Linked DNA regions of Natranaerobius thermophilus JW/NM-WN-LF. The protein of the gene in region 3 interacts with the protein of the main gene of each other region in a pairwise test. Links are inferred from orthologs where the notes say so. Each region holds a gene or a part of one and is shown on either strand. Other genes may lie near its edges.

Region 1 (8,647 bases), 220 kb from region 3 along the record:
AAACTAAGTTTTTAAAAATAAAATAAGGGTTACCCACCTTAAAATATCCACATGACTAGCCGTTATAATCTAGCTGTTTAATAAGGTGGACAACCCTTTAATTATGGACTCAAATTGGGGACCGCATTCAGATCCAGGGAAGCAATCCAGCCACGACGATAGTTATGATAACCCAGTGCAGCTATCATGGCTGCATTATCAGTACAGTACTCCAGTCTAGGAAGAAATAAATTTATTCCCTCTCCAGCAGTTGTTTCCTTAAAATTCGCTCTTAACTGTCCATTAGCAGAAACTCCTCCCGCTAGAACTATAGTATCAACCTGATTATCCCGAGCCGCAGAGATTGTTTTCTCCACAAGTGAGTCAACAACCACCTGTTGAAAACTTGCGCATATATCAGAGCTACTGTATTGTTCACCTTTCATTTTTTTCCGGTTCAAATAATTCAATACAGCACTTTTCAAACCACTGAAACTAAAATCGTATTCGTTTTCTAGCTTAGGTTTCGGAAAATCAACATTAGGTTGGCCCTTTTGAGCTTCCTTTTCAACAGCTGGTCCACCCGGATATCCCAGGTCTAAAGCTCTAGCAATTTTGTCAAAGGACTCACCGGAAGCATCGTCTCTACTGCGCCCCAGAAGCTTCCAATTATCGTGATCATACAAATAGTAAAGATTAGTATGGCCTCCTGAAACTATTAAAGCAATTAAAGGGAAACTAGGTAAGTTTGAATCTTTATCGTCGTCAGCAAGTATAAAATTGGCATATAGATGTGCTTTAATATGGTTAACGGGAATTAGAGGTATCTTTAGAGAATATGCTAAAGATTTAGCAAACGATACACCAACTAATAGTGGGCCAACCAGTCCAGGACCTTGAGTAACAGCTATGGCATTGATATCATTCATATTTAACCCTGCTTCGTCAACGGCCTTACTCACCAGTGGAGGAAGCAATTTTGAATGTTCCCTTGAAGCTATTTCTGGAACCACCCCTCCATATAAGGAATGAACATCGGTTTGAGAGCTAACTACATTACTTAAAACCTTCTGACCATTTGAGACTACAGAAACTGCTGTTTCGTCACATGAAGTTTCGATTCCTAGAATATATACAGTTTCTCTTTGAGTTTCCATATAAATCACCTTTCTTCTCAATAAATCTCAATTTGTATTTGGCTGTATTAAAGTTGAATGTTGATAGTTGAACTTTTTTCACATCCATTATTTTGGGCTGCTACATCTAAAAATCCCTAACAGTAGAATTAAAGTTTCCTGATCACTGCTCCTCCCTGAATCAACAACGGAGTATAAAAAACCTTGTATTTAACAACTAATGGTTATTCTCCATACTTTTATACATTATTAAAGCATCCTCGTTGTTATCACGATAATAATTAGGCCTAATCCCATAGATTTTAAAACCTAAAGCCTGGTATAACTTTTTAGCAACAGTATTGGTTTTTCTGACCTCTAGGGTTGCTTTATTGGCTCCTCTATTCTTGGCATGTTCTAATAGAGCTTCCACTACCAACTTACCTGCACCTAATCCACGGTAGTTAGGAGAAACTGCCACATTTGTGATATGGGCATCTGTTCTAATTAACCAGTATCCTCCATAGGCAAAAATAGTTGGTTGCAAATTACTATTTATATCCTCAAAAACCAGATATGTAGCGAGAAAGTTTTCTTGTAATTCATGGCGAAAAGCATTCTCAGACCAGGGAGAATTGAAAGACTGTCCTTCAATTTCTAGTACCTGATCTAAATCATCTTGGGTCATTGCCCTAATTCTAAATTCTGGAAATAAGTCTCTGCTAGCCATTATCTTCTTCCTCCCGCTTCCTTTCTGCTTCAGATTTTCTTAAGTATAAAGGAGTCAATTCCTCCGGAGCACAACCTTCCCCAACATTTATTTTATTTAAACCAAGACGGGCTATAGAAAATCCCCTGTTAAGTTCTAGGTCACCAGTACTATAATTTACAGAAGCAACTACATCTGATAACAGCTCTTCCTTATAAGGAGAAAAACCATCTCCGACAAAGGTAATGATATCCCTGTCTGTTAAATCATTATTCAGCTCCGCTATCAAATCTTTAGGTTTCATGATGCTGTAGTCCCAAACCTGTTCAATCTCTTTTTCATTAACATAATATAGTGAAGTGTACAATTCCTGCTTTTTTGCATCCATAATCGGACATATATATCCCAAAGTTGCCCTTTGATAAGCCAGGGCATCTAAGGTACTTACTCCCACTAAGGGAATCTCATTTCCCATGGCAAGCCCTTGGGCAGTTCCAATACCAATTCTCAGCCCGGTAAAGGCACCTGGTCCTCTCGAAACAGCGATACCTTCTATTTCATCAATCTTAATTCCTAAACTATCTAATAATTTATCAATCAACGGCATTAACCGCTCCGAATGTGTTTGGAAATTATTCAGTATAAATTCACCCATCAATTTATTCCCGTCTATTAATGCAACACAACATGTTTTAGTGGCAGTGTCAATTCCGAGTACCTTCATCACTAAACACCTCTTGTCTCAATTTTGATACCAGTTCTTGGTAATATCCCCCATAGGGTTCGATTATTATTTGTCTGCCTTCAGGGTCAGCTCCAAGTTTCAAGCTCACCTGTAGATAACTATTTGGTAACTCAGGTAGCTTTTCACTCCATTCAACTACAGAAATCCCTTTTCCATATAAAAATTCCTCAATACCGAGTTCCAAAAATTCTTCCGGATCTTCTATACGGTATAAATCAAAATGATATAAAGGTATAGAACCCGAATACTGATTCATTAATGTAAAGCTTGGACTTGTAACTGGTTCATCAATATCCAAGCCCTGAGCTATTCCTTTAGTAAAAGTGGTTTTTCCAGCACCTAAATCTCCTGTCAATAGAACAATATCTCCCGGACCGAGTAATGCTGCAAGTTGTTCGGCTATTGAGATGGTCTGCCGCTCTTCTATGGTATTTATGTTCATATATTCTCGCCCCTTTCATCCGTGAACAGATCAGCAAATAACACTGTTATGCCTTCTATAAAATTTATTATATCATTCTTCCTGGTGAAATTCATAGGCGCTATTATAATTATCAAGCAATGTGGAAAACTAAGACAGTCATAATATAGTAAAAGGGGGTATACAAATGAGAAAAAATGAAGTTGTTTCTTTACCTGTAATATCCATTGATACTGGTAAAGCCTTCGGTAAAGTCATTGATATAATCCTTGATGTGAACAAAAAGGCCGTCACAAGTATTATGTTCGGTGAAGGTAAGTTCTTTTCTAATCGCCCATCACATCTTGTCAGTCTAGATAATGTTCAAACCATTGGACCCTATGCCGTTACTATTCCCAGTGAACACGTAATTTTACAACAAGGAGAAACGGAATGGGAAAGGGAACATTTAGAAAAATCTCCTATTGGTAAAAAAGTTATCTCAGATCACGGAGAGTTTTTAGGAATTTGTAACGATTATCAGTTTAATTTTCCAGGAGGTCAATTGGATAGCTTAATCCTATCCAAAAGCAAAAGAGCTGAACAGCTTTTTGAAGTTCCAGCCCAACAGATTGTCACATTAGGTACTGATTACATCATCATGTCTTATTATGAACAAGAGTCCACATTAAATACCAGCCCGGTGACACCACAATCTGATATTCCCGACTATCAAGAACCAGATCAATTAATCGGCAAAATAGCTACCCAAACTGTTCAGGATGGTCAAGGAGGAGTAATCATTTTTGAAGGTGAAAAAATTACACCAGAGGTCGTTGACTTGGCTACACATCATAATGTTTTAAAGACCTTGGCATTTGTAGCTAACGATCAGCAAACTCCACCAAGATTCGCCCAACAAGCTAGCACCCCGGGAGCACAGTACTCAGATGCAAGGCAGAGATACGAACCTGATCAGGAGTGGCAGACCCGACTCAAAGAAATACTAGACCAGGCCGGTGGTGATATTGAAGAAAAGCTGAAAGGCTTTTTAATTAACAAAAAACCCGCTTATAATGTGGTATCTCAAGATGGCCACATAATCAAAGAAAAAGGGCAACCAATTGAAATCAGTGATATCGAACAGTTAAGGGATAGAAATGATTTAATGCGCTTGGCTGCATCTATTACAGCTACTGAAATTGATGATTTTATCACATCCTTAGAACAGAAATTTCAACGATTAATGAAAAATTAATCAAAAAAATTTTATATTAGTTATTTACACAGGGCTGCTACTATCAGGAGCAGCCCTTGATTAATTGTCTGCTTTAATAATTATTTGTTTATTAATTTTGATTAGAATTAATTGTTTGTTTCATTGATAGTTATAATATTTTAAGGATAATACGAATAATAACTTTAAAGTTTCTATTTTTATCAAAAGGATATCAAATAATCCATCAAGAATTTATAGTAGGCAAAGATACATCTATTTTAAACAATAAGGAGGTTGAACTATCTTGAGAGACTTTTTACAATCCGCTCTCAAAGGGAAGTCTGCCGATTTTATAGAAATACGAGTCCAAAAAACTTTACAAAATAGAATTGAATTCCAAGGCCAGGACTTAGATAGAATTGATTCTTCAAATGACTATGGTGGAAATGTTAGAGCAATAGTAGATGGAGGAGTTGGATTTGTCTCCTTTAACAAATTAGACGATATACATGAAAAGGTTAATTTGGCCATTGAACAAGCTAAATTAATTGGCGATAGGATCCCTGAAAATACTAGCTTTTCTGATGTAGAGCCTGTAGTTGATCATGTCACTGTTGAACCACAAGAAGATCCTCGCAAATTGAGCTTAACCCAAAAGAAAGAGCTTTTAGAAGAATACAATGATATTATACTTAGTTACGGGAAACCGGTTACAAGTTCTAGAATTAGATATTTTGATAATTTTACAAAACTTTACTACATAAATACTGATGGCAGTTATATTGAACAAGAGAAATTAGATTTAGGTGGCGGCATTATAGCTATTGCAGCTGATCAGGGTCATTCACAAATGTCAGTTGTGGGTTTTGGAAGTTCTGATGACTTCGGTGTTGTTAGGAATTTACATGACCGAATAAATAAAGCCTGCCAAAAAGCCACCCAAATGACCAAGGCAGATCCCATAAAGGGTGGCAGTTACCCCGTGATTTTGGATCCATCCTTGGCAGGTGTTTTTGTTCACGAAGCTTTCGGACACTTAAGTGAAAGTGATCAACTCTACGAAAACAAACGTTTAAGAGAAATTATGAAATTAGGCACCAAATTTGGTGGCAGACACTTGAATATATACGACACCGGTGATACACCAGGTGCCAGAGGATATTTAAAGTATGACGACGAAGGAGTTAGAACCCAAAAAACAGATTTAATTAAAGAAGGAGAACTAGTAGGAAGACTCCACACCCGTGAAAGTGCCGCTAAAATGGGAGAAAAACCAACTGGAAATGCTAGGGCAATAAATTATAATCATCCTCCAATTTGCAGGATGCGAACAACATGTATAGCACCCGGGGACGCCACCTGGGAAGATATGATAAAAGACGTGAAACTGGGAGTTTATGCAGTAGATGCTTACGGCGGCCAGACAAACGGTGAAATGTTTACATTTAAGGCCGGGGAAGCCTACATGATCAGAGATGGAAAACTTGCAGAAATGGTTCGGGACGTGAATTTGACCGGAAATGTCTTCGAAACCTTGAATAATATAGATCTGATTTCTAGCGATTATCAGGTTAAAGATACTGGCGGTGGATGTGGAAAAGGTGAGCAAGGTCCCCTCCCAACCAGTCAAGGCTCACCTTCGATCAGGATTCAGAATGTAATTATAGGAGGGAAATCCGATGGATAAACTGCTCTCTTTAGCAAAGAAAAAAAACGAACAAGCAGAACTGTTTGAGGTGTCTGTAACCAGGACTCCAGTTGAATTCGAAAATAACAAACTTAAAAACATAAAAACCAAAGAACAAAAATCCACAGCACTAAGGTTGATCTCTCCAGATAATCGCCTGGGTTTTTGCACTACTACTTCTACTGAAGACAAAGCTGAAGATCTGTTAAACAAAGCCAGAGAAACCAGTCAGTTTGGAAGAAGTTTTCAACCCAGTTTACCTAAAGTTAATCCTGAAGAATTAGATAATATGTACGATCAAGATGTTATGGATTTACCTACTGAAAAAATGATAGAAATGGGCGAAGAAATAGTAGATAGTATTAGAAGTAAGAATTCCGAAGCTTTAGCCAGTGCCAGTATTGAAAAAACGCAATTACAGGTGAAAATCAAAAATTCCGAGGGATTAAATACCGAGTACGAAAGAACTGCCTTTTCCGTAAGAGGTGGAGCTATGTTATTAGTAGGAAAAAGTTTTTTGCGTATCGGTCAAGGTAAAAAATTACCCCGGCTATTCACTGACCTGACTGCTTTAAAAAATGAATTGATGCAGGACTTACATTACGGTTCTAAAGAAAAAGAGATCAACAGTGGCAGCTACAAAGTAATTTTTGCCCCGGAGGCCATGAGCGATTTTATGCGACCAATACTGGCCAGCCTTAACGGTCAAAGTGTAGAAAAAGAAGTTTCACCATTTAAAGATAAACTCGACCAACAGCTTTTTGATGAAAAAGTGAATTTAACTGATATGCCTCATCGTCCATTTTCGCCGGGAATGTGTCCTGTTGACGATGAGGGAGTACCAACAAAAGAAACAGACCTAATAAAGAATGGAACTATTAAAACTTTCCCGGTCGATCTATTAACAGCTCATTCTCTAGGTGTAGAACCTACGGGACATGGTATCAGACAAAGCCCTTATTCTTTACCCGCTCCGGATTTACACACATGTGTCCTGTCACCAGGTGAAATGGCTTATCACGATATGATAGGAGAGTTAGATCGAGGGATTATCATAAAAGATTTAATGGGTGCTTGGGCAGGTAATCCTTACAGCGGTGAAGTTAATGGCAATATTTCTTTGGGCTACTTAGTTGAAAACGGAAAAATTATTGGAAGAATTAAAGATTGCATGGTAGCTGTCAATGTATTTGAAGCTTTACAAAATCAGCTAGTTTCCTTTAGCCAGGAGGCTAAATGGATAGGTAATAGATTATTCCCTTACGCATTACTAGAAGGTATAGACATAACTGCTAAAAATTAAATATAACCTGATTTACAAAAGCTGTTCCCTTGTTAAACTGGGGAACAGCTTTTTTTCTTTACTTCGATTTATTTCCCATAGTCCTGACATTATCTGTAACAAATGTGAATACTTTTTTATAAGAAGCTTAATCAAAAACTCTGGGGGAGTTGTTATGTTTTTTACTGTTAATTTTAGAAGAAAGATGTCTACTATTATTATGATAGGATTTTTCATCTTTATTGGCTTATTCGGTTATTTTTCGATTTATCATCAAGAAACCGCCACTGTCATCCCCGTTGTTAACGAAGAGGAAAAAGAAGAGGAAGAAGAGAAAAAAGCTCCTATCTACTCTGTTGAAACTGACCAAAATAAATTGGCCATTTCTTTTGATGCAGCCTGGGGTGCGTAATGTTTATTACACACTCATTAATATAGCTCCTAAAACCCTATTAAGGATTTAAACTATTTCGAAATAGAAATAAAAGTGGCAGCGAAAATACTGCCACTTTTTATCATAGTGCCACACTTGATATTTCAGATTTCAATTCTTGAGCTAATTCAAATGGCGAAGCTCCAGCGAATTTGATTTCAGATATTTGGTCGGTTCCTACAGTTATGGTATCTATAAGTTTTAAAGCTATTTCTCTATCTATTTTGTTAATTTTCAGAAAGTTATTATAAAACTTTTCTAAGTCCTTAACTTTCTCCTCCCAATCATTAATTACAGATTCTTTGCTTGATGAAACTTGTAATTTCCCCAGTTCATTTTCTATGGTATTAATTTCATTTACATATTCAGACCTAGTCTCTTTATATTCCTCTTGGTCAATTATACCATCTGCATACTCTTCCCTTAAAATTTTTAAAGATTCTTTTAAAGTTTTTAGGCGATTTTCACGCTTTTTTCTTTTAATTTCAATAACATCCTTACCACTTACTTCTTGGTATTTCTTTTTTATATCGTTCAAAAGAGTTCTAATATCAATTGTAAGCTTAATAATCAAATTTAATTGCTCTATGACCACTTCATTTATAACTTTTGTTTTGATATTATGATTGGAGCAGTATTTCTTCCCATATTTAGCATAGGTACCGCACATATACATATCCCTATCACTTCTATATACCATCTTTGAGCCACAATCCTCACAATATACAAGTCCTGAATACACATTATCTGGTAAAACACTCGGAGAGTCATTATTCTTAACATTTTTACTTCTACTATTAATTTTTTTCCCAACTAACTCAAATGTTTCATCGTCAATAATTTTCTCAACTGCATTATCTACTTTGATTAACTCAGACTCTCCACTTTTTTTTCTACTATTAATTTTATAGTTAATTTTTGGATGCTTTCCCTGTACGAGTGTGCCATTATAAATAGGTTCTGTTAAAATTTTCCTAATAGTTGAAGGACTCCACAACCTCCTATTAGCTCTTGGATTTTTATAGTTTGATTTTTTCATTTTTTTATAAGCAGAAGGTGATGGTATTTTTTCAGCATT
Region 2 (5,418 bases), 120 kb from region 3 along the record:
TCATTATGCAACAAAATATAGCGCCTTATACAGACTAGCATTCACATTTTGTTACAAACTAATACATTTTGCTATTTAAAGATTTCTTTTTGATTAATTTGCCATTTTTTAGATATAAACGTGGCACTCGTTTGTCCACCATAGTAACTATTTCATAGTTGATAGTTCCTAGTTTATCAGCTATATCCTCAACTGTAATTTGAGTACCATCTTGTTCACCAATAATAACTACTTCATCTCCGATTCCAATCTCCGGTACATCGTCACCTAGGAACATGCATTGGTCCATACATATGGCTCCTACAATGGGCACTCTTTTACCATTAACTATGACTTCACCTATATTAGATAGTAATCGTGTAAAGCCATCTGCATAACCAACTGGTAATGTGCCAATAATACTTTCATCTTCAGTAATAAACTTCCTACCATAACTTATAGAAGTTCCCTTGGGAACTTGTTTCACATGGGATACTTGAGTTTTAAGACTCATTACTGGTTTTAGTGAAATTTTTTCCTTCATGTGCGGAGAAGGATATAAACCGAATAAGGCTAGTCCAACCCTAACCATATCAAAATATGCATCTGGCAAGTCAATAGTAGCAGGACTGTTAGCAGCATGTTTTAGAGGAATTTCAATACCTTCATCTTCTAACATCTTTAAGGCTTTTTCAAAGCTATTGATTTGCTGTTGTGTATAAGTCTTATCTTCCTCATCTGCTACTGAAAAATGCGTGAAAACACCTTCCACTTCTAAGGATGGCAATTTGCTAATATTTTTGACAAACTCAGCACTATTTTCTGGAGCTATTCCTATCCGACCCATGCCTGTATCAATTTTTACGTGAACAAAGGCAGTTTTCCCCATTTTTCTAGCGGTTTGAGAAAGGGCTTCTGCCATTTCATAGGTATAAATTGTGGGAGTGATACCATATTTCAAACATACATCAACATGCTCTACAGGTGTATAGCCAAGAATTAAAATAGGAGCAGCGATTCCTGCTTTCCTTAGTTCCACAGCTTCGTCTAAAATAGCTACACCTAAATAATCTACACCTTGATTCAATAGTTCTTCGGCAATTTCAACAGCTCCATGACCATAACCATCAGCTTTAATGATACCCATGATTTTTTTATTGTTCACATGCTCTCTTATCCGATTAAAGTTATAAGAAAGATTGTCCAAGTTAATTTCAGAAAAAGTCGGTCTTACAGGAATAGATTCAGACATATTGTCACCTCACACCTCATTATGCACAATTATAAAGGTAGTCCTGTAAATAATCAAATTAATTACACCTAAATAATATATTCAATGTAAAAGAAAATTATCCTCCCTTAAATATATTTTTTAAAGATTCTACTAAATCAGAAAAAATAGTGGACCTCCAAAAAGGCCCACCTACTTACTTACAAAACTCTTTGCCAGTGATAACATTTTTTCTTCGTCCTCAGCTCCTATAATTGTAAATTTTATATCTCCATATCGCCAATAAATAATATTCTTGTCTTCTACTGTTTCTAACCAAAAATCTACATTCTCTTTTGATTTGTGTTCATAATCACCTTCATCGGATAAAATACTTGGATCCTCCTTATCTTTATTTTCTAGGAGGGTCTGGGTAACAATATACTCTTCCTCTATTTTTTCCTCTATTTCTTCAGCAATTATTCTCATAGAAAGCCAGTCAGAATGTTCACAGGCGTATATTGATTTAATAAACTCATCATCTAACTCTGGTACTTTGGGATCAAAGTTAAGTGCTAGTTCATCCAAATTTTCCTTTTTATACTCATGTAATTCACATTTAGGCTCTAAAGGTTCTTCAAAGGCCATTTCTAATAACTTTTCATCAAAGTCAGTATGGCTTATGTGAGATTGATTCCACTTAACTTCTTGATAAACAAGTTCTAGATAAGGTGAAGATTTATCTTCTCGATATAATTGGATTTTTTCGGGATATAACCCTTTATCCAGGTATAATCTATAAGTTCCAAGACCCGATTCCTTAAAGACACCTTCAAGTTTGTAACCTTCTTTAAGACTGGCAACCTCAGGGGTCAATTCACCTGCAGCCATTAATTCCAAAAAATTAATAAATAAAAAGGATAACTTATTTGATAAATCCCCTTCCGAAATATGGTAGTGTTCCTCTAAATCCCGGTGGAAAATATCTATTTCTCCATTCTTGGCAATAAAGGTTTGGTGACTTCCTGTAGCTTGATTTTTTTCAGTTATATCAACTCTTAATTTATTAGGATGGAGATATCTTTCCTCAACTGCGTAGTCACGTAAATTTTCTGCCCCTTCCTCTCCTACCGTTAAATGTCCGCTTAGGTAATAATCATCAAGATCAGCCAAAGTTTCTTGAGACCAAGTTTGTAGCTCCTCTGTGGTTAATTTTTGACAAGAAGTAGTAACTACCATAAGAGTTACAGGGATTATAATAAGTATAAATATTCCCTTCACTCTAGGAATTTGTTCCACCTCCGATCTATAGCAAAGCTTTCAGCAAGTCAGCCCTGCTGACTATTCCCAACAACTTTCCTTCTCCCACTACGGGCAAACGTTTTACATTTTTTTGATCCATAGTAGTAGCAATTTCCTCAATGCCAGCTTCAGGGCCAACAGTAACAACTTGGTCAGACATTAAATCCTTTACTTGAGTAGCTACATATTTTCTAAGTTGTTCAAAAAATTCATCCTGACTTTCAGTAAAGACTATGCCACCTAAAAATTCAATATATCCTGGAGGAGAAATCCGTTTGTGTTTTCCAAGTAAATCCCCTTCAGTTATTATTCCAACAAGGTCATTTTGTGAATTAATAACTGGAATTCCGCTAATCTCCCTATCTGCCATAAGTTTAGCAGCTTCCTCAACAGTACTTTCAGGGGAAACTGTCACTATATCCGTTGACATTATGTCTTTTGCACGCATGTTATTAACCCCTTTCTTGTAATCTTTTGGCGTTCTTAAACTGATATTTTTAAAATAATCTCTGATTAACTTTTATCGTTAAGATATTGAAATGCATCTGGTAATGAATTCCACAGATCAGTTGCTGTCATACTTGCTTCTCCACTTTGGGATCTAGCTTTTTCACCAGCAATTTTATGGAGATATACACCAAGAATGGCACCTTCTTCAACAGTCAAACCTTGACCAATTAAAGAAGTAATGATACCTGTTAATACGTCACCACTACCTCCCGTTGCCATCCCGGAATTACTGGTGGATACAATATAAGAACTACCATGGGGAGAAGCAATTATAGTCGGTGTCCCTTTAAGTACGATAACAGAATTCCATTCCTGAGCACTTTGTGTCACCAGATTTATTGGATTAGATTTAATTTCATCTATTGATTTATCTATTAACCGACTATATTCTCCAATGTGTGGTGTTAGAACTTTAGGTGTAGCAGAACTACTAAGCCAATTAGTATTCCCCACTAAAACATTTAAGCCATCTGCATCCAATACAAGGGAAGTGTTAAAATCTAACAGAGCTTTTTTTACAACTTCTTCAGTTCCTTTTTCCGTCCCCAGGCCTGGACCCACAGCCATAACATCTGGACCGTGTTCTAAACCAGTGACAGTTTTTTCTAATTTTTCGTGGACTTGTTGTGCTAAGACACCGTCCTTTGATGGTAAACACCAAGTCATAACTTCTGAACCTACTTTTGATTGAGCCGTTCTTTCTTCTGATTCAGGTACAGCCCATGTAACGAGTCCAGATCCACTTTTTACAGCGGCCATTGATACTAATACCCCAGCACCCAACATATGGCTAGAACCTGCTATAATAGTCACTCTACCATAATGACCTTTATGGGTATCAGGCAAGCGCTGTGGAAGTAGGTTAGCCGCACTACCTTCGGTGACTAGATAATTTTGTGATTCGTTTTTCGTTACAATCCAATTGGGAATCCCTATAGGCACAGTCAGTAATTCTCCAGTAAAATGGGCTCCTGGATAAAATAATAAACCTGTTTTTGGTTGAGCGAAGGTTACTGTTATATCTGCCATGACGGCATTACCATCAACTTCTCCTCCTGAGCCAGAAACCCCTGAAGGAATATCTACACTGATAGTTAGACAATCTTTTCTTCTACTTTGGTTGGCAATTTGAATACAGGTATTAAATGGTTCTTTAGGTGCACCTGCTAAACCTGTACCGAGTAATGCATCAAGGATAATATCTGATTCAATAATTAGATTGTTCAGAGAAGTTAAATTATCCGTACTTCTTTGGTCTATTGTATGTATTTTAATGTCATCTCTATGCTTGATAATTTCCCAATTTGTCAGGGCATCTCCTGAAAGTTTATCGGCCTTACCGATTAAAACCAAGCTAACATTAATTTCTTTCATGGCCAGCTGTCGAGCTACTGCAAATCCATCCCCACCGTTATTTCCAATCCCGGCTAAAACAGTGACCTGAGTTTGATTATAGTCGGCCTTCATGTTGTTTAAGAAATTTAGGACTACATTAGTAACGGCAGTAGCGGCATTTTCCATCAGAACTATCCCGGGAATTCTACCCTCATCTATGGCCATTTTATCAATTTGAGCCATTTCCTCTGGAGATACAACCTTTAGCATGAAAAACCTCCTAACATTAAGTTTAGATCACTTATTTAAAGAGTATAAATATACAGTTAACTACGGTAAGAATGGCTTAATTAATACTTCTCCAAAAAACAGATAGTCCCTGCTTTTTAGGCAGGGACTCCTTGTATTTAGTGGAAAATATGGAAATTAATTTATCATATACTATCTCATTTTATATTGACTCAGATTAATTTATGGATTTTACTGGGTTTCATTGGATTCGTCTTCATGTTCTTGTTCTTCGTCATCTTCTTCTCCCAAATAATTTTTAATGGCCTTAGTTAGAGCATCAGCAGCCAAATTAGAACAGTGGAGCTTATTTTTTGGTAAACCATCTAATTCATCAGCTACATCCTTATTCTTAATATCTCTAGCTTCATTAATATGCTTTCCTTTTGCCATTTCAGTTACTATGCTGCTTGTAGCAATAGCTGCTCCGCATCCAAAAGTTTTAAATTTAATATCTTCTATTTCTTCATTGTTATTAACTTTAATGCTAATCCTCATAATATCTCCACAAGTTACATTTCCTACTTCACCAACCCCATCAGGGCTTTCTACCTCTCCCACATTCCTCGGATTTTGAAAATGGTCCATCACTTTCTCATTATACATCTATCATCCCTCCATTAATTACTGTAATTAGCTTCTTTACCCTTCCAAATGGAAGACATATCCCTTAATCTGTTGACTATTTCAGGAACAGCTTCGATGACATAATCAATTTCCTCTTCGGTATTATCTCTACCTAATGTCAATCTAAGAGAACCATGAGCAGTTTGATGACTTAAACCCATTGCCAT
Region 3 (8,512 bases):
CTAAAAATCTATCACAACATATAGTCAATGTCAACATCTTAAATTATATATAAAAATGTATCAAAAAAGCCAGGGACTAAGCCCTGGCTATGCTACTCCCTACTCAATGATGCCAGTAACAACACCAGCACCTACTGTTTTGCCACCTTCACGAATAGCGAATCTCAATCCTTCTTCTATAGCTATAGGCGTAATCAAGTTGATTTCCATCTGTACGTTGTCACCAGGCATTACCATCTCTACTCCTTCTGGTAACTCAATAACCCCGGTTACGTCTGTTGTTCTGAAGTAGAACTGAGGTCTGTATCCTTGGAAGAATGGAGTATGACGACCTCCCTCTTCTTTCTTCAGTACATATACCTCTGCTTTAAACTTGGTATGAGGATTGATGCTGCCTGGCTTGGCTAGAACTTGACCTCTTTCGATCTCTTCTCGGTCAACTCCTCGTAGCAAGGCTCCAATGTTGTCTCCTGCTTCACCATAGTCCATTGACTTTCTGAACATCTCTACCCCTGTGACTACTGTCTTCTTAGGACGATCTGCCATACCTACAATTTCTACTTCGTCTTGTACATTGATATTTCCTCGCTCTACTCTTCCTGTCGCTACTGTACCTCTACCTGTTATGCTGAATACGTCCTCTACTGGCATCAAGAATGGCTTATCTACATCACGATCTGGGGTTGGAATGTAGTCATCAATGGCATCTACTAGTTCCCAAATCGGTCCACAGTTTTCACACTCTCTGTCTCCACAACCACACTCTATTGCTTTTAAAGCTGAACCTGTTACTACAGGTGTGTCGTCTCCTGGGAAGTCATATTCGTTCAACAAGTCCCTTACTTCCATCTCTACTAGCTCTAGTAGCTCTTCGTCATCTACCATATCTGCTTTGTTTAAAAATACTACTATATGAGGAACCCCTACCTGACGACTCAACAAAATGTGCTCTCTCGTCTGTGGCATTGGACCATCTGCTGCACTTACTACCATGATTGAACCGTCCATCTGAGCTGCTCCGGTGATCATGTTCTTTACATAGTCTGCGTGTCCTGGACAGTCTACGTGAGCATAGTGACGATTATCTGATTCATATTCTACGTGAGCTGTACTGATCGTAATACCTCTCTCTTTCTCTTCAGGCGCTCGATCAATACTGTCGTATTCCATCTTTTCTGCACCACCTGCTGTGGATAAGCAAGTAGTCATCGCTGCTGTCAACGTTGTCTTCCCGTGGTCTACGTGACCTATCGTACCTATGTTGACATGCGGTTTCGTCCTCTCAAACTTCTCCTTTGCCATGGCTTACTCCTCCTTACTTAAATTTTTTATTCACTTTTATTCACTTCCATATCTTTTACTAGCTTTCACTTATTTCTTCCAGTTTAATGCAAAACATTTTAATTTTCTGAACATGTCCAATCGAAATAAACATTACTGCATATAATTATAATTGATAGCTATAAAAAAATCAAAACTGAAATTTGCAGTTTAATATTATAATAGTTTAGACAGTAAAACAAAAAAAATATGTATAAAAACATATTTAAAGTAATGGTGGCGGCGCAGGGATTTGAACCCCGGACTCTGCGGGTATGAACCGCATGCTCTAGCCAACTGAGCTACGCCGCCATAATGGAGCTCACGACCGGATTTGAACCGGTGGCCTCATCCTTACCAAGGATGCGCTCTAACCTAGCTGAGCTACGTGAGCTCGCTTAAATTTAAATCTTGGTTGCGGGGGCAGGATTTGAACCTGCGACCTCCGGGTTATGAGCCCGACGAGCTACCAAACTGCTCCACCCCGCGTCGATTATTGGTGAAACTGGAGCGGGCGATGGGAATCGAACCCACGCGACTGGCTTGGAAGGCCAGGGCTCTACCACTGAGCTACGCCCGCTCGGTCATCTTTACATAATTGGTGGAGAGGGGAGGATTCGAACCTCCGAAGGCTTGCGCCAGCAGATTTACAGTCTGCCCCCTTTGGCCAGACTCGGGTACCTCTCCGTATAGAGCTTTTGTAAACGCAGCGATACTGCACTGCGCCCTGTTAAGCATGTGTAATTATACATCAGACTCCCTGCAAAAGTCAACCCTTATTGTTAAAAAGTTTTATGATTTTATTTTAGCTGATTAGAATTGCAAAATGCCTTACTTGATATTTGATAGAGTCGTTGCTATTCACTTCTAATATTTAGATATCTCTCTAGTTTTCTTTTTACTCTCTGTAATGCATTGTCGATAGATTTAACATGCCTATCTAATTCCTGGGCTATTTCCTGATAACTTTTGCCTTCCAAGTACAGCATCAACACCTTCCATTCTAAGCTACTCAGGATTTCAGTCATCTTTAGCTCGATATCATTGTATTCTTCCCTATTAACCATCAAATATTCAGGATCGGTAATTCTAACACCTGAAATGACATCTAGTAAAGTCCTATCAGAATCCTCATCGTAAATTGGTTTATCTAAGGAAACATAAGAGTTTAAGGGGATGTGTTTTTGCCTGGTTGCCGTTTTGATTGCTGTAATTATCTGTCTTGTAATACATAACTCGGCAAATGCCTTAAAAGATGACAGCTTGTCCCCGCGAAAGTCCCTGATAGCTTTATAAAGGCCAATCATACCTTCTTGAATAATATCTTCTCGGTCAGCTCCTATTAAAAAGTATGACCTCGCCTTAGCTCTAACAAAATTTTTATATTTCCCAATCAAAAATTCAAGAGCCTCATGACATCCCTCGCGGGCTCTTTTAGCAACTTCTTCGTCACTATTGAGATCATACTTTTCAAAAATATCTTGGGCACTTTGACTCACATGAATCGCCTCCGCTTTAGTTTTCTACGGGAAACAAGCCCCCCTATGCATAAACATATTATACCGCATATTAAAATATACCGTCAAGCTAAAGAAGGAACTTTCACTTTTTATGTCGAAGAATATTGAGTTTCTCTTTAACTTGCTGATCGAGGAGATTATCGAGAGTATTTCGTTTACCTTCTTCTTTTTCAATGAAATTTTTACGTATTTTTTCCTTAGTCTCCCTAATGAGCTTTTTTAAATCACGAGCCGAAAGTCGGACAGCACCTTTCCCCATAATTACACGTTGTTCTTGCCAGTCGGAGGTGGCTACATCAACATTGCCTTTATCGACCAAATCATACACTAAAGCCTCAATCAAACTATCAGCCGTTTCCCCTTCCTTAGTGTATATAACCAAAATTCCATTGATTTGTTCAGTATGGCGGTTTTTTTGCTTGGCTGAGTGGGCATCGAAAACCACAACGATCTTTCCCCACAAAATCCCTTTGTACTCGGATAATTCGTCTATTAGTTCAATTCGACTAATTTCTAAATTTTCTTCGGCAGATTTTTTTAAATGGTCCCAAGCATTAATAATATTATAACCGTCTACAATTAAATAATCTGTCATTTAGATATCACTCCGATCTGGCTCATGCTTCACTAATTAGTTTTTTGGCGGTATATTTCATAAAGCACTACAGCTGTTGCTACACTTGCATTAAGGGAATTCACCCGGCCAATCATAGGAATATTGGCTATAAAATCACATTCTTTCTTTACCAATGGACTCATACCACTGGCTTCGTTTCCCACCACAAGGGCCAGGGGAATATTATAATTTTCTTCGAAAATTCCTCTATCACCATCTATATCAGTTCCCAAAATCCAGATCCATTGCTCTTTTAATTTTGAAATAGTTTGTCTTAAATTTGATACCTTTATTATAGGAACATGTTCAGCTGCACCACTGGATGCTTTCATCACGGTTGGGTTAACATCTACGCTTCTACGTTTCGGAATAATTACTCCATCCACTCCCACCGCATCAGCCGTTCTGATAATAGCGCCAAAGTTTTGAGGATCTGTCAAATGGTCTAAAATCAATAAGGTGAGTGGTTTTTGATTATTATAATCAAATCCTTTAAGAACTGTGTCTAACTGGGAGTACTTAAAGGGTTCGGTTTCTGCAACTATCCCTTGATGTTCAGTAGTAGGCACCATTTTATCCAATCGGTCTAATGGAACCTTATCTAAATTAATATTATGCTGTTGAGCCAATTTTAGCATCTCATCCTGAAAATTTTTGTTAGAATCTTTAGAAATATAGATACGAAAAACTTTCCTATTTCCTCTTATGGCTTCAACCACTGGATTTTTCCCGGGTACAAGGCTGTCAGTCCGCATTTCCTATAGCACTCCTTTTACTCTTGACATATATAAATATGTTTGCCTGTTTTCACTTTAATAGTAGCCATATTACCAAAATTGCTATCCAAAATTACTGTTAATCGTAGTATTTAAAGTTATAACAAGCCATTGACAAACTGTTTTGAAAACAGGCAAACATTTGTCTAGCACAAAAATTTCACAATCTTTACTTTAAAGGTTGAAACATTTCATCAGTATATATTACACTAGCATAATGTTCTTGATCAAAAGATTTATCATAGTCTATATCCTGAAACAGGACAGGGAATTTATTTTTAAACTCTTTTAACACAGGAATAGCAATTTGCCTAGCTTGTGGGTGGGCCGCCTTATCACATCTTAATTTAAAGAAATGTCTCCATTCCCTCATATTAAAAGTAACTACAATTTCCGTCTTAAGTGAGTTAGGTAAAATTGAACGGGCTTCCTGAGGTGTTGAACCTGTTTCAAGTAATTCAAAGTACTTTTGTTCTATTTCTTGACAGCTTGATTCCCACAACTGATACTCTTTATCTCTATGAGAATAGAAATACGGTCTTATAAGTGTGATCTCATTTCCAAACTTATCTTTTTGATAGTTGCAGTATCTTGTGGATTCTTGACTATAACTAGCTAGGCGGTGACGCACAATTTCATGGGATAAACCCCTGTCAATAATCATCATAACAGTAACCTTTTCATGTTCAATAACTGATTCGTGGCCCTGTTCTACCAAAAACTCTAATAAGCTCTGATTATAATTCCCTTTCATTTTGTCTTCGGATTTATAACAAACCCTGGCATATCTTTCGATTTTTTTCAATTTGGCTTCATCCATTTCTTTCTCTGGTATTAGAACTTGTGGATCAATAACTTTCATTATATCAACTCCTCCCCTTTAAAAGATATTTGGTGTTTTTATTTACATTCTTCATTTGACAGTTCCCTGTTAACTTCATTTATTAGCAGCTCTTCTATTCTATCTTCTCTTTCTTTTAGGTAAAGATATCCAACAAGAGCTTCAAAGCCCGTTGCCAGACGGTACTCGTAATACCTCACACCCTTAGGAGGTTGATGAACCTTGGCGTTTTTGCCTCTTCTTACTATTGCCTGTTCTTCTTTGGTTAGTTTGGGATAGATTTTATCCAACAAAACAGCTTGGGTGGGAGCAGAAACTAGTCTAACAGTATTTTCATGTAGATTGCTCACTGAATTATACGGAGTTGCAGTACTTTGTAGCCTGACATATAACTCATAAACAGCATCCCCTAAATAAGCTAAGCTTTGAGGTGAAAATTGACCCGTTTTTGTCTTTTGTTCTATAGTTTTTTCAAATGCTTTCAAGTTCGTTTCCACCTCACTCCTTCAGGAGTATCCTCTAAAATAATTCCTCGGTCACGAAGTTCATCTCTAATTGCGTCTGCTCGTTGAAAATCTTTTTGTTTGCGAGCTTGCTCTCGTTCTTGAATTTTTTGCTCTATTTCTTCCGGTAATATTTCATCTGTTTCTGGCAGGAGCCCCATAACTTGATCAAATTCTAACAACAGGTCATAAGTGTTTTTGAAAACTAGGGCATTCTCTCCTCCATTTCCAATATAGCTGTTAATTTCTTTTGCTAATGAAAATATAACAGCCAGTGCACTGGCCGTATTGAAATCATCATCCATAGCTGCTTCAAATTCTGTTCTAGCTTGTTTTAGATATTCCATAATATCTTGCTCTTTATCCGTAAGTTCTTGTTCTCGACTTTTTTCAAGATAAAACTTAAGATTATTGTAAAAGTTATCCAATCTGTCTAAGCTGCTTTTTGCCTGTTCAATTAATTCATCGGTAAAATTAAGAGGACTTCTATAGTGAGCACTCATTAAAAACAATCTTAAAACACGAGGATCATACTTTTGTCTAAAGTCACGAACAGTTAAAAAGTTCCCCATAGATTTCGACATTTTTCGGTTATCAATCTCTAAATAACCTACATGCATCCAATACTTGCAAAAGTCTTGTCCTGTAGCGGCCTCACTCTGAGCCACTTCATTTTCGTGGTGTGGGAAAACTAAGTCGGATCCCCCAGCATGGATATCCAGGGGCGTATCCAAGTATTTCATGCTCATAGCAGAACACTCTATATGCCAACCTGGCCGACCTTGACCAAAGGGGCTGTCCCAGGCCGGTTCCCCTTCCTTTTTGCTTTTCCATAAAACAAAGTCTGCAGGATTTTTCTTACGATCATCCACTGCCACTCTAGCACCAGACACCAGCTCTTCAGGGTCTTGTCTGCATAATTTTCCGTAATCGTCAAAGGCTGCTGTATCAAAGTAAACGTCTCCTCCTTGACGGTAGGCATAACCTTTATCCAGAAGATCCTGGATAATTTCAATAATTTCGGCTATATGCTCAGTAGCTTTCGGATGATGGTCTGCATCTTTAATACCTATAGCACGAGCATCATCAAAGTACTCACTAGTGTATTTCTCTGCTAACTCAGCAACAGTTATCCCGTCTTCATTAGCTCTATTAATCATTTTGTCTTCTATATCAGTAATGTTTTGAACATAAGTCACTTGATAACCTTTGTAATCTAAATATCTGCGTACCACATCGAAAATTAAAAATGCCCTGGCATTTCCGACATGAAAATAATCATATACTGTTGGACCACAAACATACATATCAACTTTTCCTTCTTGTTTGGGGACAAATTCCTCTTTCTTTTTTTTCATTGTATTAAAGAGCTTTATGCTCATTTTCATGATCACCTCTCTTGATATCTTCTATTTCAAAACGCAACTTTTCAATTTTTCTTTCCAAATATTCAATTTGTCTAGCAACAGGGTCTGGAAGCTCGTGATGATTCAGATCCACATTATTGAGTCTTTTCCCCTTTCTCACCACAATTCTTCCAGGTACTCCTACCACAGTCGAATCGTTAGGTACATGATCTAATACTACAGAACCCGCCCCAATTTTTACATTATCTTCAATGGTAATTGGTCCTAGCACCTTGGCTCCAGCTCCTATTACCACGTTATCCTTTAAAGTAGGATGTCGCTTACCTTTTTCTTTACCTGTACCTCCTAAGGTGACTCCTTGGTATAAAGTGACGTTATCACCGATTTCAGCAGTTTCGCCTATGACAATTCCCATTCCATGATCAATGAAAAAACTCTTTCCAATTTTCGCCCCTGGATGAATTTCTATACCTGTCAACAATCTATTGATCTGAGATATGAATCGCGCAATTAAATACCCTCTCTTATTATATAAAAAATGAGCCATTCTGTGTAGTAAAATAGCATGAATACCGGGATAACACAAGAGGATCTCTAATAAAGATTTGACTGCAGGGTCACGTTCAAAGACTGCCCTGATATCACTCTTGATTGTTTGAATCATAATAACACCCCTTGTCTGTTATAGTTATTTATAGAAGGGCAGGAAAGCCCCTCTTGGATCACGTAATAATAAAGTAAAGGTGGCCATCCGGGGAAAGACCAAACACCCCTAGTTAGTACGACTACTTAAAAAAGAACTGTCTTCCCCGGATACCATAAGTAGCAGTTACGGACTATAGAGAAGTTGTGCCTCGAGCACTGATGCTAGACAAGGCTTACCTCTGCTACTAAATACCATCACCTTAAGGAGGTCTTAGAATGTACTTTGTTGGGATTGATTGGGCTGATACAAAACATGATATCCTGGTCATGAGTGGCGATGGTAGAGAACTAGATAACTTCACTATTCAACATTCTAAAGATGGTTTTGAAACTCTAAAAAACAAGCTATTAAAACATGATGACGATCCTGAAAACTTCTATTGCTTAATTGAAACTAAACATGGACTTTTAACCCAATATCTTTTAGAAAATAACTTCACTGTTTATTCTGTTAACCCCAAACTAGTTGATGCTAGAAGAAAAGCTTCTGGGGCTAAAACTGACTTTATTGATGCTAAAATACTAGCTAATATGGGTAGATCAGAGCTCCATGACTTACATAAGCTAGAGCCTGATTCTGAACACATCCAAGAACTTAAAGTACTCACCAGAGATCAAGAAGCTCTTATACAAGAAAGTGCTAGGTTAACAAATAGACTGATTTCAACCCTGAAAGAATATTACCCTGTTGCTCTTGAATTGTTTTCTAAAATAACTCTACCTGTTTCTCTAGCTTTTTTAAGGAAATATCCTACTCCAAAACAGGCTCGAAAAGCTAGTAGAGATGAGATCTTTAAGTTTTTAAAAAAGCAAAAACATCCTAACCCTACGTCTAAAGCTAATGAGATCTTCACAAAGCTTCAA

What was found.
Region 1: the proteins of rlmB (region 3) and tsaE interact in binary tests that used the Escherichia coli proteins (3 or more experiments, as listed by UniProt). The link is inferred for Natranaerobius thermophilus JW/NM-WN-LF from one-to-one orthologs.
Region 2: the proteins of rlmB (region 3) and NTHER_RS01675 interact in binary tests that used the Escherichia coli proteins (3 or more experiments, as listed by UniProt). The link is inferred for Natranaerobius thermophilus JW/NM-WN-LF from one-to-one orthologs.

What each region holds. Positions count from the first base shown.
Region 1 is NC_010718.1:410,467-419,113, reverse strand. What follows is about bases 1,250-4,180. They hold tsaE (tRNA (adenosine(37)-N6)-threonylcarbamoyltransferase complex ATPase subunit type 1 TsaE), read right to left. Parts: upstream 2,991-4,180; coding sequence 2,508-2,990; downstream 1,250-2,507. Other genes in these bases: NTHER_RS02135 (PRC-barrel domain-containing protein), read left to right, coding at 3,157-4,180; tsaB (tRNA (adenosine(37)-N6)-threonylcarbamoyltransferase complex dimerization subunit type 1 TsaB), read right to left, coding at 1,817-2,527; rimI (ribosomal protein S18-alanine N-acetyltransferase), read right to left, coding at 1,333-1,824. Also shown: tRNA (adenosine(37)-N6)-threonylcarbamoyltransferase complex transferase subunit TsaD, read right to left, coding at 102-1,136; more of NTHER_RS02135, read left to right, coding at 4,181-4,206; NTHER_RS02130 (TldD/PmbA family protein), read left to right, coding at 4,472-5,854; NTHER_RS02125 (TldD/PmbA family protein), read left to right, coding at 5,847-7,157; NTHER_RS02120 (hypothetical protein), read left to right, coding at 7,312-7,548; NTHER_RS02115 (recombinase family protein), read right to left, coding at 7,652-8,647. UniProt on the Escherichia coli protein: Required for the formation of a threonylcarbamoyl group on adenosine at position 37 (t(6)A37) in tRNAs that read codons beginning with adenine.
Region 2 is NC_010718.1:320,473-325,890, reverse strand. The notes cover bases 2,306-5,185. They hold NTHER_RS01675 (bifunctional ADP-dependent NAD(P)H-hydrate dehydratase/NAD(P)H-hydrate epimerase), read right to left. Parts: upstream 4,607-5,185; coding sequence 3,005-4,606; downstream 2,306-3,004. Other genes in these bases: nifU (Fe-S cluster assembly scaffold protein NifU), read right to left, coding at 4,817-5,185; NTHER_RS01680 (CBS domain-containing protein), read right to left, coding at 2,496-2,939; NTHER_RS01685 (hypothetical protein), read right to left, coding at 2,306-2,428. In the rest of the region: alr (alanine racemase), read right to left, coding at 59-1,231; more of NTHER_RS01685, read right to left, coding at 1,403-2,305; more of nifU, read right to left, coding at 5,186-5,230; cysteine desulfurase NifS, read right to left, coding at 5,245-5,418. UniProt on the Escherichia coli protein: Bifunctional enzyme that catalyzes the epimerization of the S- and R-forms of NAD(P)HX and the dehydration of the S-form of NAD(P)HX at the expense of ADP, which is converted to AMP.
Region 3 is NC_010718.1:193,783-202,294, reverse strand. What follows is about bases 2,340-5,135. They hold rlmB (23S rRNA (guanosine(2251)-2'-O)-methyltransferase RlmB), read right to left. Parts: upstream 4,212-5,135; coding sequence 3,468-4,211; downstream 2,340-3,467. Other genes in these bases: NTHER_RS00960 (Mini-ribonuclease 3), read right to left, coding at 5,133-5,135; thyX (FAD-dependent thymidylate synthase), read right to left, coding at 4,402-5,094; NTHER_RS00975 (NYN domain-containing protein), read right to left, coding at 2,923-3,435; sigH (RNA polymerase sporulation sigma factor SigH), read right to left, coding at 2,340-2,819. Also shown: tuf (elongation factor Tu), read right to left, coding at 100-1,302; more of sigH, read right to left, coding at 2,178-2,339; more of NTHER_RS00960, read right to left, coding at 5,136-5,558; cysS (cysteine--tRNA ligase), read right to left, coding at 5,555-6,952; cysE (serine O-acetyltransferase), read right to left, coding at 6,939-7,607; NTHER_RS00945 (IS110 family RNA-guided transposase), read left to right, coding at 7,865-8,512. UniProt on the Escherichia coli protein: Specifically methylates the ribose of guanosine 2251 in 23S rRNA.